3 regions of the Nostoc sp. 'Peltigera membranacea cyanobiont' 213 genome follow, and region 3 is predicted to be linked to each of the others. Evidence: riboswitches for the same ligand, from Rfam matches in the RefSeq annotation. Region 3 holds a riboswitch; each other region holds the start of a gene.

Region 1 (6,949 bases), on a different contig from region 3:
CTGCCATAATTACAGAAATGGCATTCTCTATAGATTTGCGGGTGATAATTTGGCGAGGTAAGATTTGCTTCTTGATGGCTTCGACTAATACATAAGCTGATTTTTCGGTGCTGTCGGCTTTTTCGGCATCTTCGGCTGCCATTGTCGAAGAATAGGGTAAACTCATCCCCATCGCTTCAAATGCTGAAGACATGGTGTTAGCCGTGAACATTCCCCCACAGGAACCAGCCCCAGGACAAGCGCGAGTTTCGACTTCTAATAATTCCTTGTCGTCAATTCTTCCAGCACTGTATTGACCAACAGCTTCAAATGAACTGACAACGGTTAAATCACGTCCGTTGTAGTGACCGGGTTTAATTGTCCCACCGTAAACGAATATTGCAGGGATATTCATGCGGGCCATTGCAATCATTGCCCCTGGCATATTTTTATCACAACCGCCAATGGCTAGTACTCCATCCATGCTTTGTCCGGTACAGGCGGTTTCAATGGAATCGGCTATAACTTCGCGCGACACTAGGGAATATTTCATCCCTTCGGTTCCCATTGAAATCCCATCGCTAATGGTAATCGTGCCAAAGATTTGTGGCATCGCTCCGGCAGATTTAATCCCTGCTTCTGCTATGAGTGCTAGTTTATTTATCCCCATATTGCAGGGCGTGATGGTGCTGTAACCGTTGGCTATACCGACAATGGCTTTGTTGAAATCTTCATCTTTAAAACCAACTGCACGCAGCATAGCTCGATTTGGCGATCGCTGCACCCCTTGCGTCACAATTTGGCTTCTTAAATTCTCCGACATCGTTACATCATCCTCTGACTTCCATGTATGAGTATCATAGATAGCAATTTTTGAGATGTCCAATATATATTTATAAGTATTTGAGACTTATAAAATATCAAAACTATGGAACTGCGACACCTGCGCTACTTTATTGCTGTAGCTGAGGAACTGCACTTTAGTAAAGCCGCAGAGCGACTTCACATCGCTCAACCGCCCTTAAGCCAGCAAATTCAGCAGCTAGAAGCAGAACTAGGAGTAGAACTTTTTCAACGCAAAACTAAACGACAGGTGCAGCTAACGGAAGCCGGACAAGTATTTTTGCAAGAAGCTTATCAATTGTTCGCTCAACTATCGAAGGCAATCGATCTGACTCAACGGACAGGTAGGGGTGAGAAAGGACAACTCCGAGTAGGTTTCACCAGCTTGGTAACTTACGATTTGCTACCTGTGATTTTGCGACGGTTTCGAGAACAGTTTCCAGAAGTGGAGTTAGTATTACAAGAATTGACGACAACTCAGCAAGAACAAGCGCTATTCAATCGCCGCATCCATGTAGGTTTTGCCCATCCACCTTTAGAAGACAACACTTTTAATCAAGAATGTATTCAGCAGGAAGGACTAATTGTGGCTTTCCTAGAAACTCATTTGTTAGCTAGACAAGAAAATATTTCAGTGCGATCGCTCTTGAACGAAAATTTTATTATGTTCCCCCGCTATTTGGGCCCCGGACTTTACGATCAAATCCTGAGTCTTTGTCAGCAAGGGAATTTTAGCCCAAAAGTGACTCAAGAAGCAATCCAAATGCAGACAATTATCGGGCTAGTGTCAGCAGGAATGGGGATTGCGATCGTACCGTCTTCTTTGCAAAATCTTCAAAGGGCTGGTGTAGTTTATCGCACTTTAGAAGAAAAAACACCATTAGTAGAAACGGCTGTAGTGTGGCGACAAGAGGATATGACACCTGTTTTACGGGAGTTTCTACAAATTGTCAGAAGTGTCTGTGGTTAATTAATCAGTTAAAAAGGCGATCGCCAAACGCTTAGGCGCGATTTGAGTTGCAAGCAACTGTTTTATAGAAGCATTGCGATCGTGTTTAATAATTAAGGGAACTCCAAAAAATAAATTATTCAATTTGTCTACTCAACTAGACTTCTTTCTTCCTTGTCTCCCTTGTCTCCCTTGTCTTCCTTGTCCCCCTTGTCCCTCTGCGACGGAATATTTTTTTACTTGGAAATCCCTAACGCTTGGATTCCTTGCAGTTTCCATCAGCACAGTATGCCGATTCATAAGTACTAGAACGCTTACCAAATATGGTGTAACGATTATCGCGGATTTGTTCGTAAAAGCGATCGCCTGCCCATTTCATCCCCGGTAAGGCTCGATAAGCATCTACAAATATACTTCCTACTGGCAATAACCGCCCAATTTCTTCTGCGGCGTTACTGCCTTGCCAACGTCTTTGAGGTTCATTGCCATCAATTAAAATTACTCCCTGTTCGCAATCTTGGGCTGTAATTCCCCACTGTAAAAGTGTCTGTTCATCTTGCATGGGAGCGTAGCGAAATAACTTTCCCTTGTCTAAGGTTTCTAGCAATTGCACTAAAGTAACGCAGAGATTACAATTTCCGTCGTAGATTACGTAGTAGTTCATGGAAATAACAGCTTTTTGGCAATTGACTTGTCGGATCTGTCTAAACACAACTTTGGTATTCTAGCTTAGAAAACCGTAGCGATCGCTCTTGCCTCACTAAAGTAATACGATTCACTTCATATACTTAAGATTTTTGAAAGTATCTGTAGGGTGCGTTAGACGGAACGTCGTAACGCACCATCCCAAGCTGATGGTGCGTTACGCTATGCTAACGCACCCTACGTGGCATAAAGTTGTAAAGCAGAAAATATTGATTTATCTCAATTTTCTCTAAAATCTATTGCAACATTTTACCCTTGCCGCGCCACTACACATATTTCAAAAATCAAATACTAGTCCTAATTCGGAAGTGTTAAATTTTCTAACTACCTTCTCGTGCTAAATTATTAAAGCTTGGAGTTGGGAAACTCCGGTGAAATTCCGGGACTGTGCCGCAGCTGTAATGGGATAGCCCAAGTCAGAATGCCAACTTTCAAGATGTCATCAAGACACAATCACCGTCTACTCCCTGCGTCGCACGGGGAAGGAGTTCTAAATTTGCTTTCTGGATTTGCCACTTGTCCTGGCTTGTTTTATACTACACCCGCCGCCGATGGGATATTATCTCGCATTAGAATACCAGGTGGAATTATTAGCACTCAGCAGTGCCATGCGATCGCAGACATAGCAGAGCAGTATGGTGGCGGCTATGTGGATGTGACTAATCGAGCTAACCTACAAGTCCGCGAGATCCGCACGGGGATAAATGCTGAGGTTTTGAAGCATTTACAGCTTATGGGATTGGGTTCTCACAATTCTGTTGTAGACCATATCCGTAATATTATGACCAGCCCAACTGCTGGTATCGATCCGCAAGAATTAATCGACACTCGCCCTTTTGTCGAAGATTGGGATAATTATATTGCCGCACATCCGGCGCTTTCAGGACTATCGGCAAAATTTAGCGTTTGCTTTGATGGCGGTGGAATAATTCACGTGTGCGATCGCTTGAATGATATCCTATTTGCTGCTGTCTTAGTCAATGCTGATGTTTACTTCCGCCTTTATCTCAGTGTCGGCGCAAAGGGCCAACCGCCTAGCGATATGGGGATTTTGTTAACACCAAAGCAATGTTTACCTGTCTTGGCAGCTTTGACAGAGGTCTATCTAGCTCATACTAATACTACAAATAAGCGGCGGCTACGTCTCTTAGAGTTATTGAACACTTTGGGTTGTGAAAATTATCTCCAAGAAGTTCAGCAACGTTTACCTTTCCCGCTTTTGGACGGTGAAACGGGAAAATACCTAACCCCCCAACCCCTAAAGGAATTCTCTACTATTTTGCCAGGAGAGGGCAAGTATCAGCATATTGGTATCCATCCCCAACGTCAGCGAGGCTTATTTTATATTGGTATCGTATTACCTCTGGGACGATTGGAAAGTACACAGATGAAGGGTTTAGCAAATTTAGCAGCAAAATATGGTAGCGGCACTCTTCGGTTAACTCCCTGGCAAAATTTGCTGATTGCAGACATTCCTCAGCAATGGGTTGATGATGTCCAAAGTGAAATCGCTTTTTTAGGATTAGATTTCTCTGCAACTAACATTAAGAGTGCATTAGTTGCCTGTTCGGGAAACAAGGGTTGTGCTTCTTCTGCCACAGACACTAAAAGTCATGCGTTGGCATTAGCTGAATATCTGGAAACTCGCCTTACTCTGGATTGCCCAGTTAATATCCACTTCAGTGGCTGCGAAAAATCCTGCGCCCAGCATAGCAAGAGTGATATTACTCTGCTCGGTGTCAACTTTGAGGCTGACGGTGGAATTGTAGAAGGCTATCACGTTTATGTTGGTGATAGCAAGCAGAAATTTGGACGGGAAATATATCAATATGTGACTTTTACCGAACTACCTGCATTAATAGAGCGGATGCTATATGTATATAAAATTCAACGCTTAAATCCCAATGAATCTTTTGGGGAATTTAGCAATCGATGTGCGATCGCTCAATTACAACTCTGATTCAATAAACACTTAGGTTCCCTTCTCAAGTCAATCCAAAATCTAAAATCCCAAATCGAATGCCCGACTACATCCGAGATGCCAACGAAATTTACCGTAATTCTTTTGCAATCATCCGGTCAGAAGCGAATTTAGATGTCCTGCCACCAGATGTAGCAAAAGTTGCCGTGCGTCTCATTCATGCCTGTGGGATGACGGATATTGTTACTGACTTGGGATATTCACCAACAGCAGTACAATCTGCAAGGGCAGCCTTAGCAGAGGGAGCGCCAATTCTATGCGATTGCCGGATGGTTGCCGATGGCGTTACCAGACGACGGTTATCTGCAAACAATCAAGTTATCTGTACCCTCAACGAGCCGGAAGTACCAGAAATTGCTAAAAAGATGGGTACTACAAGGTCGGCAGCAGCTTTGGAATTATGGCGATCGCACCTGGAAGGATCGGTAATCGCAATTGGGAATGCGCCCACAGCCCTATTTAGACTGTTAGAAATGCTTGATGAAGGAGCTACTAAACCTGCAATTATTTTAGGCTTCCCAGTTGGATTTGTCGGTGCAGCCGAATCGAAAGCAGCATTGGCGGCAGATAGCAGAAATGTACCATTTTTAACCTTACATGGTCGGCGCGGTGGAAGTGCGATCGCAGCAGCAGCAGTTAACGCCCTGGCAACGGAGGAAGAATGAATATGAAAACCAAAGGTCGTCTCTATGGAATTGGTGTTGGCCCAGGCGATCCAGAACTATTGACTTTGAAAGCGCTGCGGCTATTACGTGCGGCTCCTGTGGTAGCTTATCAATCAGCCACAGGTAAAGAGAGTATCGCTAGAGCGATCGTGGCGCAATATCTTCCTGGCAATCAAATCGAGGTGTTATATCATCTCCCCCGCGCTTTGGAGCCAGAAAAGGCCAAGTCTATTTACGATAAAGAAATTGAACCAATCGCCGAACATTTAGCAGCAGGTCGAGATGTGGTGGTGTTGTGCGAGGGCGATCCATTTTTCTATGGCTCGTTCATGTACCTATTCACACGATTATCTGACCAGTACCAAACAGAAGTTGTCCCCGGAGTTTCCTCGCTGATGGCTTGTCCGGTAGCTTTGGGCGTACCTTTCACTTACTACACCGATATTCTCACAGTCTTACCCGCCCCATTGCCAGCAGAAGAACTAACTACACATCTGTTGATAACTGATGCAGCAGCAATTATGAAGCTAGGTCGTCACTTTACCAAAGTCCGGGATATTCTGCATAAATTAGGGCTAGCATCACGAGCAAGATATATTGAGCGGGCATCAACGTCACAGCAACGAATTATACCCCTGGATGAAGTCGATCCAGATAAAGTACCCTATTTCTCAATGATTGTAATCCCAACTAAAAATCGATTGTAAAATTTTCTGCCCCCCTGCTCCCTCATAGCCCTGCAAACCACTCATATCCTTGATCCTCCCAATAACCTTTAAGAGGTAACAAATTGCTGACAAATGTAATTTGAGTTACCCACTTGCTTTGTTTGTAGCCCAGTTTAACTGGGGATGCTAGACGCATAGGCGCACCATTATCAACTGATAAAGGTTGTCCATTCTTTTGATAAGCCATCAGCGTTTGCGGATGGACAGCAGAAGCAAGATCCCAACTTTCATAATAGCCATCAGCAGATTTAAAGTAGACATAACGGACATTTGACTTAGGCTGTACCAGCGCTACCAAGTCTCGCAATCGCACACCTCCCCATTGAACGATCGCAGCCCAGCCTTCAACACAGACATGGCGAATTACCATTGAAGTTAAGGGAAGTTTTTCAATATCCCCCATACTTAATTGCATCGGGTTGCTAACCTCGCCATCAATCTTCAGGCGAAATTGTGCCGGATCGATTTGCGGCGTGAAATCAAAGGTATTAACCAGCAATTTGTCCGCTTCTATGGCACTTACAGCAAATTCTGGAACTGGTTTCTGACTTAACAGGAGTGCTTCTAGACGTTGGTTTAGCGGCTCAGATATTTGCCGCAGATTATCTGAGAACAAATTTGTCCCACAGCCACCTAAAAGAAAGCCTACCCCTGAAAGTCCAGATACTTGGAGTAATCGACGACGGGATAGGGTGCGTTTGGGAAGAATCAGACTCATAAGACCTCTACAGGAACATAGACTTAACTAGACGGATGCTTCCTACCTTCAGGGCAAGTAAGGAATGAGCAATTGTAAACAGTATGACTGTAGGAACAGTAATAAAGTGAACAGTGCGGAGAGTTTGCCAACTACCAAACAGCCCCGAAAGCCAATGCAATTGGGCAGGTTTGTACATCGCCAGACCACTCAAAATTGCCAGCAGCAACACGGGAATGATAGCAGTATAAACTAGCCGATGCCATGCGTAATTTTTGCGCTTTGGGTTCTGGCTGACTTGCAATGCTTTTAAATCACCGCCATCGGCAAAGCGACGCTGCCAACGACGAGTTACAAAGATATAGATTCCATACCAAAGTAAGTTTAGCGAAAATAGCCACA
Region 2 (6,949 bases), on a different contig from region 3:
ATCGCCCTTGAGGATAATAACGGCGGGGATGCCAAACTCTAAATTCACTCACAAAACCCCGTGATTCCAGTCCGAGAGAGAACTGACTATATCGTTGTAAGGTTCGCTGTAATAGTTGTCCGATTAGTAGTGCTAAACTTTTCATCCCACTACGCCAAGTGCGGTAGCCACCACGAGAATTTTGGGCAGTCAACAATTCACTAGCTGTATTTAGCAGGATGAAAATAAACCGATACATTAGTAATAACAAATCGCTCAGAAGCACAGGAAATCGCAAGTAACGCAGAGTTTGTAATATCTCTGGGAAAGGGACAGTTAACATGAGAAAATATAAGCAAGAAACAGAAGCTAATGCTCTGGTTAAAATTCCCCATGCTTGGATACTGCCACTATGACTGATATAAATATAGAAGTGTCCGAGAGTTAATCCATACCACGAGTCTAATTGCACCTTGGACAAATCAGTAATTGCAACTCCATTCACCATCAAGGCTGGTAAACTCGTCAAACAAAAAACTATGGTGAACATTAACAACCGAAAATAAACACCAGCTGGAATTTTTGCATAAATAACTGTCCAAACACCCAGCCAAAGCGCTATCAAAATTTGTACTAGCGGATGGGTAACAAGGGAAATTGCAAGAGTAGTAAATGCAAAAATTATTTTATGTTCTGGTGGTAATCTTCGCAGTCGATTAGTGTAAGCTAAAGTGTCTAGTTGCAGGCTCATTCTTCACGTTTTTGTTGGGAACGTCCTTTATACAACCCAATTGCATAACCGACTACTCCCGCACCTAAAGCTGCTTGCGAAGCAAATAATAAGCTTTCTATTTCTCCACTAGCTGGTTCAAAAAATGATTTAAACCAGGGTTTATATCCAGGCTGGATTTCAGTAATTGCTTTTTCAGCTTTGTCATCAGAACCGGCAAATTCCCCACCACGTACAAATATTAATGGTGCAACTGCTAAAGCTAAGACAGCTACTACCAACAGCCAGTTACTCAACCCTTTTTTAGATTGACTCATTACCATTTCCTCGCTTGATTAATTGCAACAGTTCCAATTCTTGAGGATTATAAGATTGCAGCCAGTTCCATACCAACACAGTTAGTAATCCTTCACTAATTGCTAAGGGAACTTGAGTTATAGCAAAAATTCCGGCGAACTTGATAAATGAAGCAATAAATCCACCAACGGGGGCAGGAAAAGCTAGGGCGAGTTGAATAGAAGTGATAACGTAAGTGAGTAAATCTGCGATCGCAGCTGCGAGAAATATGGCGATTCTTTGTTTACCACCCAACTTCATTGTCAGATTATATATCCAGTAAGCTGCAAAGGGCCCTGCGATCGCCATCGAAAAAGCATTTGCCCCCAGCGTCGTCAAGCCGCCATGTGCCAGTAACAAAGCTTGAAATAACAATACCAAGCTACCTAAAACTGTCATGGTGAGGGGACCAAACAGCACCGCACCTAACCCTGTCCCTGTCGGATGAGAACAGCTACCTGTGACGGAAGGGATTTTCAACGCTGACAACACGAAAGTGAAAGCACCAGCCAAGCCCAGTAGTAGTTTTAGTTCCGGGTTAGCTTGGGTAATGCGTGTCAGACTACGCAATCCTAATAAAAAAAATGGTAATGCCACAACCCACCAAAAAATTGCCCACTGCACTGGTAAAAAACCTTCCATAATGTGCATGGCATAAGCGGGTTGGGGTAAACCAACTACCAAGTAAAAACTGATAACTCCCATCAGGGTTAGACTAACTAACGCCTGTTTTTTTCTTTTCATAACCTGTACCTCGCAGATTTATGTAAACGAATTGGTTCCCATCGGCGGGCATCCTGACTCACCTAATTTTGGCTCACAGTTGCGGGACAGCGCCGGATTCACACCGGACTTTCCCCCTTGCGTCCGATAGCGCAGCGTGGCGTTATGCTCCCCATCAGAACCGATTGGAGTAACTATATCACCATTACTCAAGCATCAAAACCGCGAACACAATAATACGATCGATCTAAATTGTATTTAATATGCCCCCCTAGTGGATTGAAGTTTCTAGAGAATACGTGGTCTACTAGACAACTGGACGCTTAAATCAATCTGGCTGCAAAGGACACTTCTTAAACATGGAAACAATACCATTTATGGGTGCTTCGTCCTTCGGCTGGCTGTACTGGGTAATACAGCCGCATTTAGCTATGCACATTCCAGATGGCTTCTTGAACTTACCCGTTATCCTTGTCACCTGGATAATTGCTCTTGCTTTAATTACACTAGCTATTAAGCGATCGCAAGCAGAATACCAAGAACGAGCAGTACCTTTAATGGGAGTTTGTGCAGCATTTATCTTTGCAGCGCAAATGATCAATTTCCCGATTCCAGGAGGCACTTCTGGACACCTTTTGGGCGGAACACTAGCTGGAGCTTTATTAGGGCCTTGGGCTGGATCGCTAGTTATGGTTGCAGTGTTTATCGTGCAAGCTGTTCTATTTCAAGATGGTGGACTAACAGTTTTAGGGGCGAACATCTTTAACATGGGATTAATCGGTACCTTTGGTGGTTACTATCTCTATCGCACAATAAGATTTGCTACTGGGCGCGATACCTTACGAGGTATGACAATTGGTGCGGCGATCGCTGCTTGGACAAGCGTAGTGGTAGCTTCAGTTATGTGTGCCTTAGAACTAGCTGTGTCTGGAACGGTTCCTCTGGCGGTAGGTTTAACAGCAATGGCTTCTTGGCATGTCGTAATTGGCATTGGCGAGGCGCTGATTACCGTAGTAGCACTTAGTTTTATTTGGCGGACTCGACCTGATTTATTTTACGATCCACCCCGTCAGACAAAATCACCTATGTCTCGTCCAGTCTCTCGTTATTAAAAGGTGTGACTAAATCAGGATTTAATACTTATGAGTAGCAATCTCTCGCGATCGCGCAACCGGGCTTTTGTTATCGCTGGCTTAGGTATTGCCTTATTGATTGCAATTTTCCTTTCGCCACTAGCAAGTAAAAACCCAGATGGGCTAGATAGAGTTTCCCAAGACCTAAAGTTTGACAGCAAAGAACTTGGAGAGAAACCCGCTCAGAAATTACCCTTTTATGGAATTTTTGATGAGTATGCCCTCAGAGGAGTACCAGAAGCGATCGCTACTCCATTAGCTGGATTAATTGGAACATTAGCAACTTTCGGTTTAGCTTGGGGTATTGGCAAACTAGTTATTCGTGGTTCTAGTTTACCTTCTACACAGTATGACGCTGATTCCGACTCAGATGCGCCAGATTAACAATTCGTAATTAGGAATCAAATACAGATAGGAACTTAACATCATGCTGCTGCACGTTGGAGTATTTGTATTAGATGTCGATAGCAAACAAGCGACTCTCTGGCACAAACTCGCTCCCCGTACCCGGATACTTTGTACCTTATTGTTTGTGTTTGCCAATGTTCTCACACCAGATGGGCATTGGTGGACTTGGGCTATTTATGGATTAGCTTTAATCAGCCTCATATTGCTAAGTAAAGTCACTCTATCAGTACTAGTGAAACGGTTAGCAGTTGAGTTAACGTTTATTAGTGTGGTTCTGTTGGGTACTTTATTTCGGGGTGGTGGTGAGGTGTTGTGGTCTTGGGGGCCATTGCAGATTACAACGGTGGGGTTAACTGTCTTAGGTAGTGTCACGCTTAAGGCTCTGTTATCGCTGCTAATACTAAACTTACTAACTTTAACCACTTCGGTAACAGCCCTCCTTCATGCCCTGTTGGAATTGAGAACTCCACCACTATTAGTTGCAATTCTGGCATCGATGTATCGCTATATCAGTGTGTTGATTGGCGAGTTTAACGCTATGCGTCGGGCGGCAGAGTCTCGAAATCTGATGAACAGGAATCGCTCTATTCGGTTAATTGTTGGCAACATGATTGGAGCGCTATTTATCCGCACTTACGATCGCGGAAATCTCGTTTATCAGGCGATGCTCTCACGAGGCTATCAAGGAGTGCCACCAATGATGGAAAAAGTCTCGCTAGGGGGACAATCTGATGTTGTAGCTTTAAGTCTGACTGTAATTTTGGCACTATTGGGTCAGGCTATTTACTGGCGGAAATAACTTTTTTTCGTGTTATCTCAATGCACCATAATCCAATATCAATTCAAAATCTTAGCTATACCTATCCTGATGGGACTCAAGCTTTAGACAAAATAAATTTGTCTATCAAGGCAACAGAGCGAGTGGCATTAATCGGAGCCAATGGTTCGGGAAAATCCACACTGCTGTTACATCTGAATGGAATTATCATGCCACAAGCGGGAGAGGTGACAATTGGAGAGTGGTCTGTAAATTCGGAAAATTTGCGAAATATTCGGAATTTTGTGGGTTTGGTGTTTCAGAATCCAGATAATCAGTTGTTTATGCCAACAGTTTGGGAAGATGTTGCTTTTGGGCCGCTCAATATGGGTGTGCAAGGTGAAGAATTGCTCCAGCGAACTCTGCAAGCAATGGCAGCAGTGGACATCGATCCCCAATGGTATGGACAACGCTATACCAATAATTTATCTGGAGGTGAAAAGAAACGGATTGCGATCGCTGGAGTCTTGGCAATGAACCCACAGATATTAGTATTGGATGAACCCTCTGCTCAGTTAGATCCCCGTTCTCGTCGGCAATTTATTGAGTTGTTACAAACCTTACCTCTGACACAACTGATTGCAACCCATGATTTAGATTTAGCTTTAGATTTATGCGATCGCACTGTTGTTCTCAGCCAAGGTCAAATCGTATATGATGGCCCAACCGAACAGGTAATGAGTAATCCAGAGTTTTTAGATGGGCACGCTTTAGAGTCACCACTCTGCTATAGCCGCCCTTACTGTCAGTTAGAACATGCACCTGTTAAGGCATCTCGATACCGCGAACTTGTTTAATTTACCCACATATAGGAATCCGATTTGATTTATGAAATAAATCTAAGTATCTGTAGGGTGTGTTATCGCGTATAACGCACCAAAGCTTTTGGATGGTGCGTTAGCCAGAGGCATAATATCAATTAGTTATAATTCCCACAGTCATTGTACCCCACACGCCAGACGATCCATTTGGAGAGACCCCTTGACGCTAGCCTCTCCCTTTGAGAGAACCCTTAGTTGGCGATCGCTGCTTATTCTGCTGCACTGGAAGTAAGAACGCGCAGCGCTTTTCCTCAAAACCATGCAGAAACTTTGTCAAATCTCGGCAGGTTATACCAAGACGAAAAACAGTTTAACTCAGCTTACAATACCTTTGTTAAAGCAATAGAAACAGTGGAAGCTTTGCGGGGTGAAATTGTTTCTGGCGAAGAAGCCAAACTCTAGAAGACTTGTGCGTACACCGTAGCTCCGACGGGCGAGAGGGGCGGTTTTGCCTAGTAAAGCCAGGGAAAGGTTTTTAGACGATTAGGGGACTAATCAGGAATTTTGTGGAGATTGAGAGTTAACCAACATAAAGTAGTATACTTTTTTGGGTTCGCCTAAAGCTATCAAAAAGTTTCGTCTAAAAACCAATAATTTTGGGGTTGCTCTAATGCTAAGTCCTGTATTAACAGTCAGTATCTTTCAAAAACAACCCGATCCTCAAGCATTTTCCGCAGGCGAAGTCATCTTTGAAGAAGGACAGTCTGGTGACAAAATCTACGGCATTCTGGAAGGAGAGGTAGATATATTAGTCAATGGCAAGGTTGTAGAAACCATTGAAACGGGCGAAATTTTTGGTGTTGGGGTACTTGTAGGAGTGCAAAATAGAACTTACACAGCTATTGCTAAGGTGGATAGCAAACTAGGTTTCCTCGATCGCGAAGGGTTTCTCTTTGCTGTTCAGGAAACACCCATGTTTGCTATACAGGTGATGAAAAGTTACTCAGAGCGTCTGAGTCGCTTGCAGCGTATGATCTAAATCACCTCAGCCCGTATAAGTTCCAAAACGAATCAGAATCTGCCACGAATTTTACCTTTTTCCCAGAAGGCTATAGATATATTCTCTTGCTTGGGGAGTTAGAAGTCAGTATTCAGAAAACTCTAGATTCAGACTTTTGACTCCTGATTTATATAAAGTGAAAGGTGCAAAATTTACTGGAGATAGCAATGGCGCGTAAACGCTTGATTATCGAGATGGGGATGGGAATAGATCAGCATGGACAAGAACCAACTGTAGCAGCATCTAGGGCTGTTCGTAATGCGATCGCTCACAATGCTTTACCTGGTGTTTGGGAGGTTGCAGGTTTAAGTCACCCCAATCAAATGATTATAGAGGTTCAGGTAGCAGTGCCATACCCAGAACAAGTTAGAGAAGAAGAGGTACTTGCTGTATTACCATTTGGGCGAAAAACCCTCACCGTAGAATCTGGGGGGATGGTGGTTCAAGGGCGGGCGATTCCCGAACTCAATGATAAAAATGATGAAATGTTGATTGCGATCGCAGCTGTTACAGTTCTGATTGAAGATGACTAGTTAAGGTAAAAAATAGACCAGTGGGAATCATCACCAAACCTCAAAAAGTCTCAAAACTGATTATGTAATATAATAATTCGTGTGTTTCTTAATTAAGTAAAATTTATGCCTTATCGGAGAAAATTTTTAACAAGAGCAGGATACACAACCCTTTCTGCCTTGTTGACTATGGGCTTTTTACAAAAGGATAAGCAGAAAGAAGACCAGAGTACGAATTATATTGCAGGAACTTATACAAATGTAGATTCTCCGCTTCGGCAAGTAGCTGCTGCTAAAGGTAAGCGTTATGGCGCAGCAGTTGATGCTGAATTTTTGCTGAAAGATAAAGATTACGCTAACCTAATTGCTCGTGAGTGTTCGATTGTGACACCGAATGGTGAATTAAAATGGAATGCCACTGAACCACAGCCAGGAAAATTTACCTTTGAATCAGCAGATGCGATCGCTAATTTCTGTCAGAAGAATAATA
Region 3 (6,949 bases):
AGCATCCCTTGTCATGATGACTTTAATACCATTTTGCTCTAAAAGTGAGGCGACCTTTTTACCAATCCTCAAGATGATATCCTTTTCTTGCAGTCCATGAAGACCAATAGCACCTGCATCTTTTCCCCCATGTCCAGGGTCGATAATTATGACTATTCGTCCTTTGGGAGGACGAGGTATAGGTTGTGAGGTTTCGGATGCAGTCGTTGGTGGAGACTCAGGGTCTGGGAATGCTGTTGGTAAAGGAGGAAAAACAATTGGGGGTTTTGTTATAGAAGCAGAGGGTGGTAAAACTAAGCGATCGCGCTGAAATTCTAATGCTAATATTTGAGAACTAATTTGGTTGAGTTGCTTAATTTGTACCCTAGACACAGGTTGAATATAAATTACTACGGTTTCTCTTTCTTGCTGTTGTAGACGTACTCTCAACACGGGACTATTTGCATTCAAAGTCGGCCCGGTAATATTGCTTGCGAGTTTAGCATTAGGGATAGCGATTCGGTAAAGAGCTGTTTGTCTATCCCAGTTACTAGTGACATTTGATAAACTGCGATCGCTTCTAATTAGCAATTGTGTACCATTGCTTCCCAGTTCTACAGACTCAATTGTGGAAGGGGGAGTAGGTACTTGGGTAACTGGGTTAGGTTGATTATTGCTTTGTTGTAACTTGACTACTCCACTACTAGGTAACAGTACTATACCGTCGCTACCACTAACCGTTGCCTGCCAATCAGGACTATTTTTGTCTATCCGTAAGGTTATGCGGACAGTGGGAATTGTACTTTGTAGTTGAGTAAATTGGATGCTATTGACATCGTATCGGTTGATAAACTGCTGCTGTTGCAGATTAGGCGATAGAGTTGCACCTTTAATATTAATGTCTATAACGCTACGATTATCGCTGCGATTTACCTTAATTTCTGAATTATTACTGCCATTAGTACGGATAAAAAATCCATCTCCTGTGACTTGTAAATTTTCAATAATAGTTGTCCTCGATGTAGTTTGTGCAACTTGTTTTCCATCAGCTACCACACTGTAAATTCCACTTGGGGATGATGTCGTCTCTACGCGTTCTGGCGATGGTAACTGTACAACCCATTGATTGCCGATTTTTGATGTAAATTTTACAAGTTGTGGATCGAGAGTGTAACCTGGATTCAGTTCTACAACGATGCGAGTCTTTTGAGCATCAAATTGTCCGAAGCGGATAGCACGAATTGCACCACCTACGGACTGAGTAAAACCAGGTTTTCCTAAACTAGTTCCAGGTAAATCAATTACCAAACGAGTGGGGTTAAAAATTAACTGTGCCTGTGGTTGTACAGCATCATCAGTCGTAAATTCCAGTTGCTTGGAGACACCATCAAATCGCCAAGATTCTAGTTTTGCAGCAAGTGCGGGAGACGTGAGTATAGCAATATTTAATATTGTACTGGGTAGCAGCCAGTGTATTTTCACAGAGTACTCTCCTGTTTCGATTTTATGACATAAAACAATTTGTATTTGTTTCTACTCACACCAGTACTAACCCAGCATAAATATTTTGATGCTAAGTGTTCGTTTAGTTGGGTATTTAAATGCAGCAAAGCCGCGTTAAATATTACCCACCGAATCTAATTTTGTTCGCTCAAAAATTTACAAAATTTAGTTTTTTCAACGTACAACTATCAGAAAATATAGCTAAAAAACTTGAAGACTTAATCGGGTTAATTACAGTTTAATTAACCTAATTAAATAAATTTCATCCAAATGTTAGCCATGCCAAGTTTTCATAAAGCATAGTTGATAGCTGTATGTTTGTGCTTTTGATATCGTGATAATTGTTGTTTAGTAAAATCCACTACCTATGGATTTTTACTAACGCAGATAGAAAAATGATGGATGGTATAATCTGAACTCTGACCGGAGAAAATTTTGTCACATCTGTACCTCGCAGATTTTTTAGGCATGTTAACATCGGCGGGTATTCTGACTTTGAGACTTGTTTTGAACACAATCTCATTACAGCTGCGGGACAGCGCCGGATTCACACCGAACTTTCCCCCTTGCGCCTGATGGCTGCTCACCATCAGAACCGACTAATCGACCCATTATATAGCATAATAAGGAAAATAATACAAGATCAAGTTTTAGTTAACAGTCACTCTTATTTGAAGATTTCATGACATTAAAGAAGTCTTGGTTGTCATAACCAAGACTTCAAGTGAATTTATTCAATTGAACACGCTTACACAACTGCTTATCCCAAGTTGCTGAAGAAAATTGCCCAAAGAGTTCCTGTTACTCCTACAGCAATTAAAAAGTTAGTGAAAAACTTGCCCAATTCAATTTCTTGTCCCAGTGCTTTGTCGTCTTGACCTGCGGTAAAAAACAATGACCAAGCTTGGTTGAGATTGATTTTTTCAAAATTGGTGAAATCAGGTCGAAAAACAACGGGGCCAATTAAATCCTTTTTAGGGAAATCAAAATCAGTTCTCATAAATTTCCTTGCTTAATGTTCTATGCGTTAATTGAATGAAATTTTTGAATAGTTAAAATTATCTACAGGCTTGTCAGCCATCCAATCAGTCCGTGTCCAGTGATTACTTCTACAGCGATGAGTGAGACGAAGCCAATCATTGCCAAACGACCATTTAGTTTTTCAGCATACTCAGTAAAGCCAACTCTTGGAGTTTGGTCTACATAAACTTTTGGTTCGATTGCAAAGTTGTTGAGTTGACCAAGTTCGTTCATGGTAAAACCTTTGCTTGTCATGTCTTTTTTCCTTTACTTGCTTATGTAACCAAATATAACAATATGTAAATATTTTTTGCAAGCACTTGACACGAATAAAAATTACGGTTATTCGTACTAAAGAAATCGAAGATACCGTAACCTTCGCGTAGCGTCTCTTGTGGGAGAATCGCCTCTGACAATTTAAAGAACATGATTAGTAGGACTTTGGTCAGGGTTTTTAACCAATCCGATGTAGCGAGAGGGCTGTATACCTTGGGAATGTGTTGCTTCTATGCCCGCAAGTTAGTTATTAGTAATACGCTCAATAAACTCAAGGCTGCACTAATGATAAACATAAACGTATATCCGGTAGAACTAGCGATCGCACCACTCAGAACTGAAGCAGCAATTCCGCCAATGTATACTACTGACACCTGAAATGTATAATCAGTAGCGGCTGTTGCAGGTTCGCATTTATCCATCATGGCACTTAGCAATGCAGTATATGCCATACTTTGGGCTGCATTGACTGTTATACTCACAGCATACAGCACAGGTAAACTACTGATACCAATTGCAGGTATGATATACAAAAGTGTCACCATGCTAGCAGCAAAGCCAAATAGAGCTAGAGAACGTAATCTTCCCAAGTGGGTAATCAAAACTCCTGCAATCAAAGCACTAACAATACGGACACTGTAACTGACAATACCCAACATTAAGCCAATATCTGAGAGCGACAAACCTCTATCAACAAAAAGTGGACGAAGCATTGTACCTGACATCATTTCGCCTCCCATATATAGCAATACTACGAAAAGCCACGGTAATGCTTTGGGACGCGAGAGAAAGTTGATAAAAGGTTGAAAATAAGATTTAAAAAAGTTCGATTTCTGAGATTTCTTACTAACTTGTTCTTGATACAGTAGTATTGGAATCAAAGTCAATAAAATTACGACTGACATAATTATCAAGCTATACCGCCAGCCGATTCTATCTAGTAAAATCAGCGCTCCACCTCCACCAATAATAGCGCCAAAAACATTTCCCCCAGCTTGAATAGCGTTTCCTAATCCTCTTTCTCGCGGTTCGAGTAAATTTACTGCTAACGCATCAGTAGCAATGTCTTGGCTGGCGGAGAATAAAAAAGCGAGAAACATGCAAAAAACTAAGATATTGAAATTCTCTTGAATATCAATAAATCCACATCCAAATGTTACAAGTGCTAACAAAAGTTGAAAACAGATAATCCAACCGCGATAATGTCCTAACTTTGGCAAACGGTAGCGGTCAATAAAAGGCGACCACAGAAATTTTAACGCTGAGGGAAGAATGAGAAAACTTAACAACCCGATAGCATCCAGCGACATATTTTGTTGTCGCATAAAAACAGGTACGGTTTGGATAAAAAAGGTTGTGGGAATGAATTGAGTAGTATAAAGCGCGGCGAGTAGGATTAATTTAGCAAGCATGGCGATGTGCAGAGGATAAAAAATCAAAAATAGCGACAGGAAAGATAATTTTTCCCAACGCTACAACAATTAAACTAAAAATTAGCTTTAACTTGCACGCCATAGGTCACGGGATCGCCAAATCCTGCGGTTCCATCCGGTACTGGAAACAAGTATCCAGAGGTGATGTAGCGAGTATCAAACAAGTTATTTGCATATAAATAAATGCCATATTTCTCAGCTTCATAACCAATGCGGGCATTTACTAAAGCATACGGTTCTTGCTTGATTTGGTTCGCATCATCAAAATAGGTAATCCCATAACCACGCAATTCTGCACGAGCAAATAAGCCTCCCGGACTGCGATATTGAGCAGCTAAATTATAGGTAAATTGTGGGGATAGGGGAACTTGATTATTGCTTAGGTCTACACCTGTATCGGAATTTAGGTAGTTTTTGTATATACTATCTACATAACCAACTGATGCAGTTAAATCGAATCTCTTAGCTGGTTTGGCTTTCAGTTCAAATTCTACTCCTGTGGCTTTAAGGTCAACATTGCTAACTCTGCCAAAAAACCCACTCTCGTCATATTGCAAAACTTGATAGTTATTTACATCATTGTGAAAGACTGATAGGTTGGCAATTAAACGATCGCTCAACCAAGAAGATTTCAAACCGACTTCATAACTCCAGGTTTTTTCTTCCCCAAATCGAAGTTCTGCTTCGCTATTGGCGCGATAGTTTAATCCACCCGGTCTATAACCTTTGGCAATAGTTACGTATCCCATTAAATTAGGATTGAATTGATATTTCAAACCGAAGCGGGGAATCAATTCATTGTTGCTGACTTTTTCATTGTTAAATGCCGGACGCTGGGGAGTTAGAGTTCCGTCAGCGTTTACTAAATCATAAGTACTATCTGAAGATGCATCACTAGATTCGTAACGTAAACCAGCAAATACAGTTAATGGTTCTATAAGTTGGTAATCTACTTGTCCAAATACCGCATAGGTTTGACGATAATCGTCTCCAGTACGTCTAAATCTTCCAAATCCAGGAAAGTCGGTTTGAGCATCGCCAACGTTAAAGTCACGAGATTCGTAGTAACTACCTAACAACCATTGAAAATGCTTTGCCGTTTCTGGAGATTGGAAACGTAATTCTTGCGTCAATAATGTGGAGTCAATACCATCAATAATTTGTACCGCTCCTGTGCTTCCTGGAACAACGTTTTCTTGATGGGTAAAACGACGTGCGGTGATGGATGTGGCTCGGAAACCCTCGCCGTTGTAACCGATTTTTAAAGCTTGGGTATTTGTATCTAGCTTATTGTATCCTTCAGTTTGTAAATTAACCTCGAATGGGTCAGAAGGATTTAACTTGTTGTAGGTTGGATTACCATCATCTGTAAAGCTGTTATAGCTATTAAAAGATACTGTCCAATCCGGTGTAGGTGTCCACAAAAGTTGCGCTCGTGCAGCTAGGCGCGATCGCTCGCCTATTTCATTACCTGTGGCTAGGTTCCTAATAAATCCATCCTGTCCTCTGTAAGCTCCGGCAATTCGCAGTGATAGTTTATCGTCAACCAAAGCATCGTTGAGAGAGAACTGGAATTGGCGGCTGTTATATCTACCATAACTTGCACTAATTCGTGTTTCTGGTTCTGGCGTTGCTTGTCTGGAAATGATATTGACGACCCCACCAGAACTATTTCGGCCATATAGCGTACTTTGAGGGCCTCTTAGCACTTCTATTTGTTCTAGATCGAGTAAAGCCAAGTCTAGAAAGCCGTTATAGTCAATTGGAATATCATCGATGTAAAAGGCTACGCTATCCTGAGCAGTAAGAAAATTTTGATTGTTCAAACCCCGCAAACTATAATTACTAAACTCTGTACCGCCGGAAGATGTGGGAAGAAAGTTAAAGTTAGGCGTTTGATTGGCAATATCAATCAAAGAACCGATTTGAGCATCTTCTATTTCCTGACGAGGTATTACCGTAACACTAATGGGTACATTCTGTGCATTTTCCGGCCGTTTTTGGGCGGTAACAGTTAGTTCAATATCTGGTTCATTAGGTTTTTGGCTATAGGCTGATGGTTGAGTTTCAGGTGTTGTTGGTGTCACCCCTAAAACTAAACCTTCATCGCTGTCAAATAGTTCGACTTTTGGAGTTTGTGTTGTCCCCACTACAGTAATTTGGATACTATTTGCATCCTGATTTGCCGCCAAGACTTCCGTAATTCCCGCAACTGGCTTTTCTTGACGGAAGGTATTACCACTTGCTAAACGCAGTTGTGCATTGGGAATATTTGCAATAAAGCTATTACCTTCTATTTTAGTTGTGGCTTGCAGCTTGTCAGATGCAGATGTTTCTAAAACAACTTCCAACCCACTAGCCGTTTGATTCAACTTTATCCCTGTTACTAGAATATTAGACTGCTCTTGTTGAGCTAGCCACTCCTTGACACTTGTGTGAGGAAGCTTAATATCTGAAAGTTGGGGAATTTGATCTTCTTTTGTGACAGCAAAAGCTTGTTGATTTATAAATATGGTAAGTATGATAGCTAGTCCTAAATTTCCCAGTAGATACAGTTTCCTCATTCAATCCTCATATCAAAAATTAATCTCAAATTGTCAATAAAAGTTGACAAATTAAAGCTTTTAGTAGCAAATCGACTAAAGCGTTTATATGCTAAATTGTTTAGCTTTGTGGTAAATGTGTCAAATGACAAACTGTCAAACTTCTAAATCGCGTTCTAGCTGGAAAATTACTTA

The links. Region 3 has a riboswitch for cobalamin ahead of CDG77_RS24130 (N-acetylmuramoyl-L-alanine amidase). Riboswitches for the same ligand answer to the same signal wherever they lie in the genome.
Region 1: another riboswitch for cobalamin. It lies ahead of cobG (precorrin-3B synthase); the one in region 3 lies ahead of CDG77_RS24130 (N-acetylmuramoyl-L-alanine amidase).
Region 2: another riboswitch for cobalamin. It lies ahead of CDG77_RS11125 (energy-coupling factor ABC transporter permease); the one in region 3 lies ahead of CDG77_RS24130 (N-acetylmuramoyl-L-alanine amidase).

The regions. Positions count from the first base shown of each region.
Region 1 covers NZ_NOLI01000033.1:1,153-8,101, forward strand. Annotated here, with positions in the region: gene ilvD (dihydroxy-acid dehydratase) at 1-802, opposite strand, end outside; gene CDG77_RS11840 (LysR family transcriptional regulator) at 908-1,792, shown strand; gene CDG77_RS38500 (hypothetical protein) at 1,793-1,915, opposite strand; gene CDG77_RS11845 (thiol-disulfide oxidoreductase DCC family protein) at 2,022-2,435, opposite strand; adenosylcobalamin-variant (AdoCbl-variant) riboswitch at 2,821-2,911, shown strand; gene cobG (precorrin-3B synthase) at 2,913-4,436, shown strand; gene CDG77_RS11855 (precorrin-8X methylmutase) at 4,496-5,122, shown strand; gene CDG77_RS11860 (precorrin-2 C(20)-methyltransferase) at 5,125-5,829, shown strand; gene CDG77_RS11865 (molybdopterin-dependent oxidoreductase) at 5,852-6,568, opposite strand; gene CDG77_RS11870 (cytochrome b/b6 domain-containing protein) at 6,576-6,949, opposite strand, start outside.
Region 2 covers NZ_NOLI01000029.1:40,200-47,148, reverse strand. Annotated here, with positions in the region: gene cbiQ (cobalt ECF transporter T component CbiQ) at 1-730, opposite strand, end outside; gene CDG77_RS11130 (energy-coupling factor ABC transporter substrate-binding protein) at 727-1,026, opposite strand; gene CDG77_RS11125 (energy-coupling factor ABC transporter permease) at 1,013-1,789, opposite strand; cobalamin riboswitch at 1,816-1,969, opposite strand; gene cbiM (cobalt transporter CbiM) at 2,128-2,880, shown strand; gene CDG77_RS11115 (PDGLE domain-containing protein) at 2,911-3,285, shown strand; gene cbiQ (cobalt ECF transporter T component CbiQ) at 3,329-4,108, shown strand; gene CDG77_RS11105 (energy-coupling factor ABC transporter ATP-binding protein) at 4,129-4,923, shown strand; gene CDG77_RS11100 (hypothetical protein) at 5,143-5,349, shown strand; gene CDG77_RS11095 (Crp/Fnr family transcriptional regulator) at 5,558-5,926, shown strand; gene CDG77_RS11090 (Lin0512 family protein) at 6,115-6,480, shown strand; gene CDG77_RS11085 (endo-1,4-beta-xylanase) at 6,586-6,949, shown strand, end outside.
Region 3 covers NZ_NOLI01000106.1:13,277-20,225, reverse strand. Annotated here, with positions in the region: gene CDG77_RS24130 (N-acetylmuramoyl-L-alanine amidase) at 1-1,461, opposite strand, end outside; cobalamin riboswitch at 1,945-2,097, opposite strand; gene CDG77_RS24125 (hypothetical protein) at 2,243-2,482, opposite strand; gene CDG77_RS24120 (chlorophyll a/b-binding protein) at 2,545-2,757, opposite strand; gene CDG77_RS24115 (MFS transporter) at 3,009-4,190, opposite strand; gene CDG77_RS24110 (TonB-dependent receptor domain-containing protein) at 4,265-6,775, opposite strand.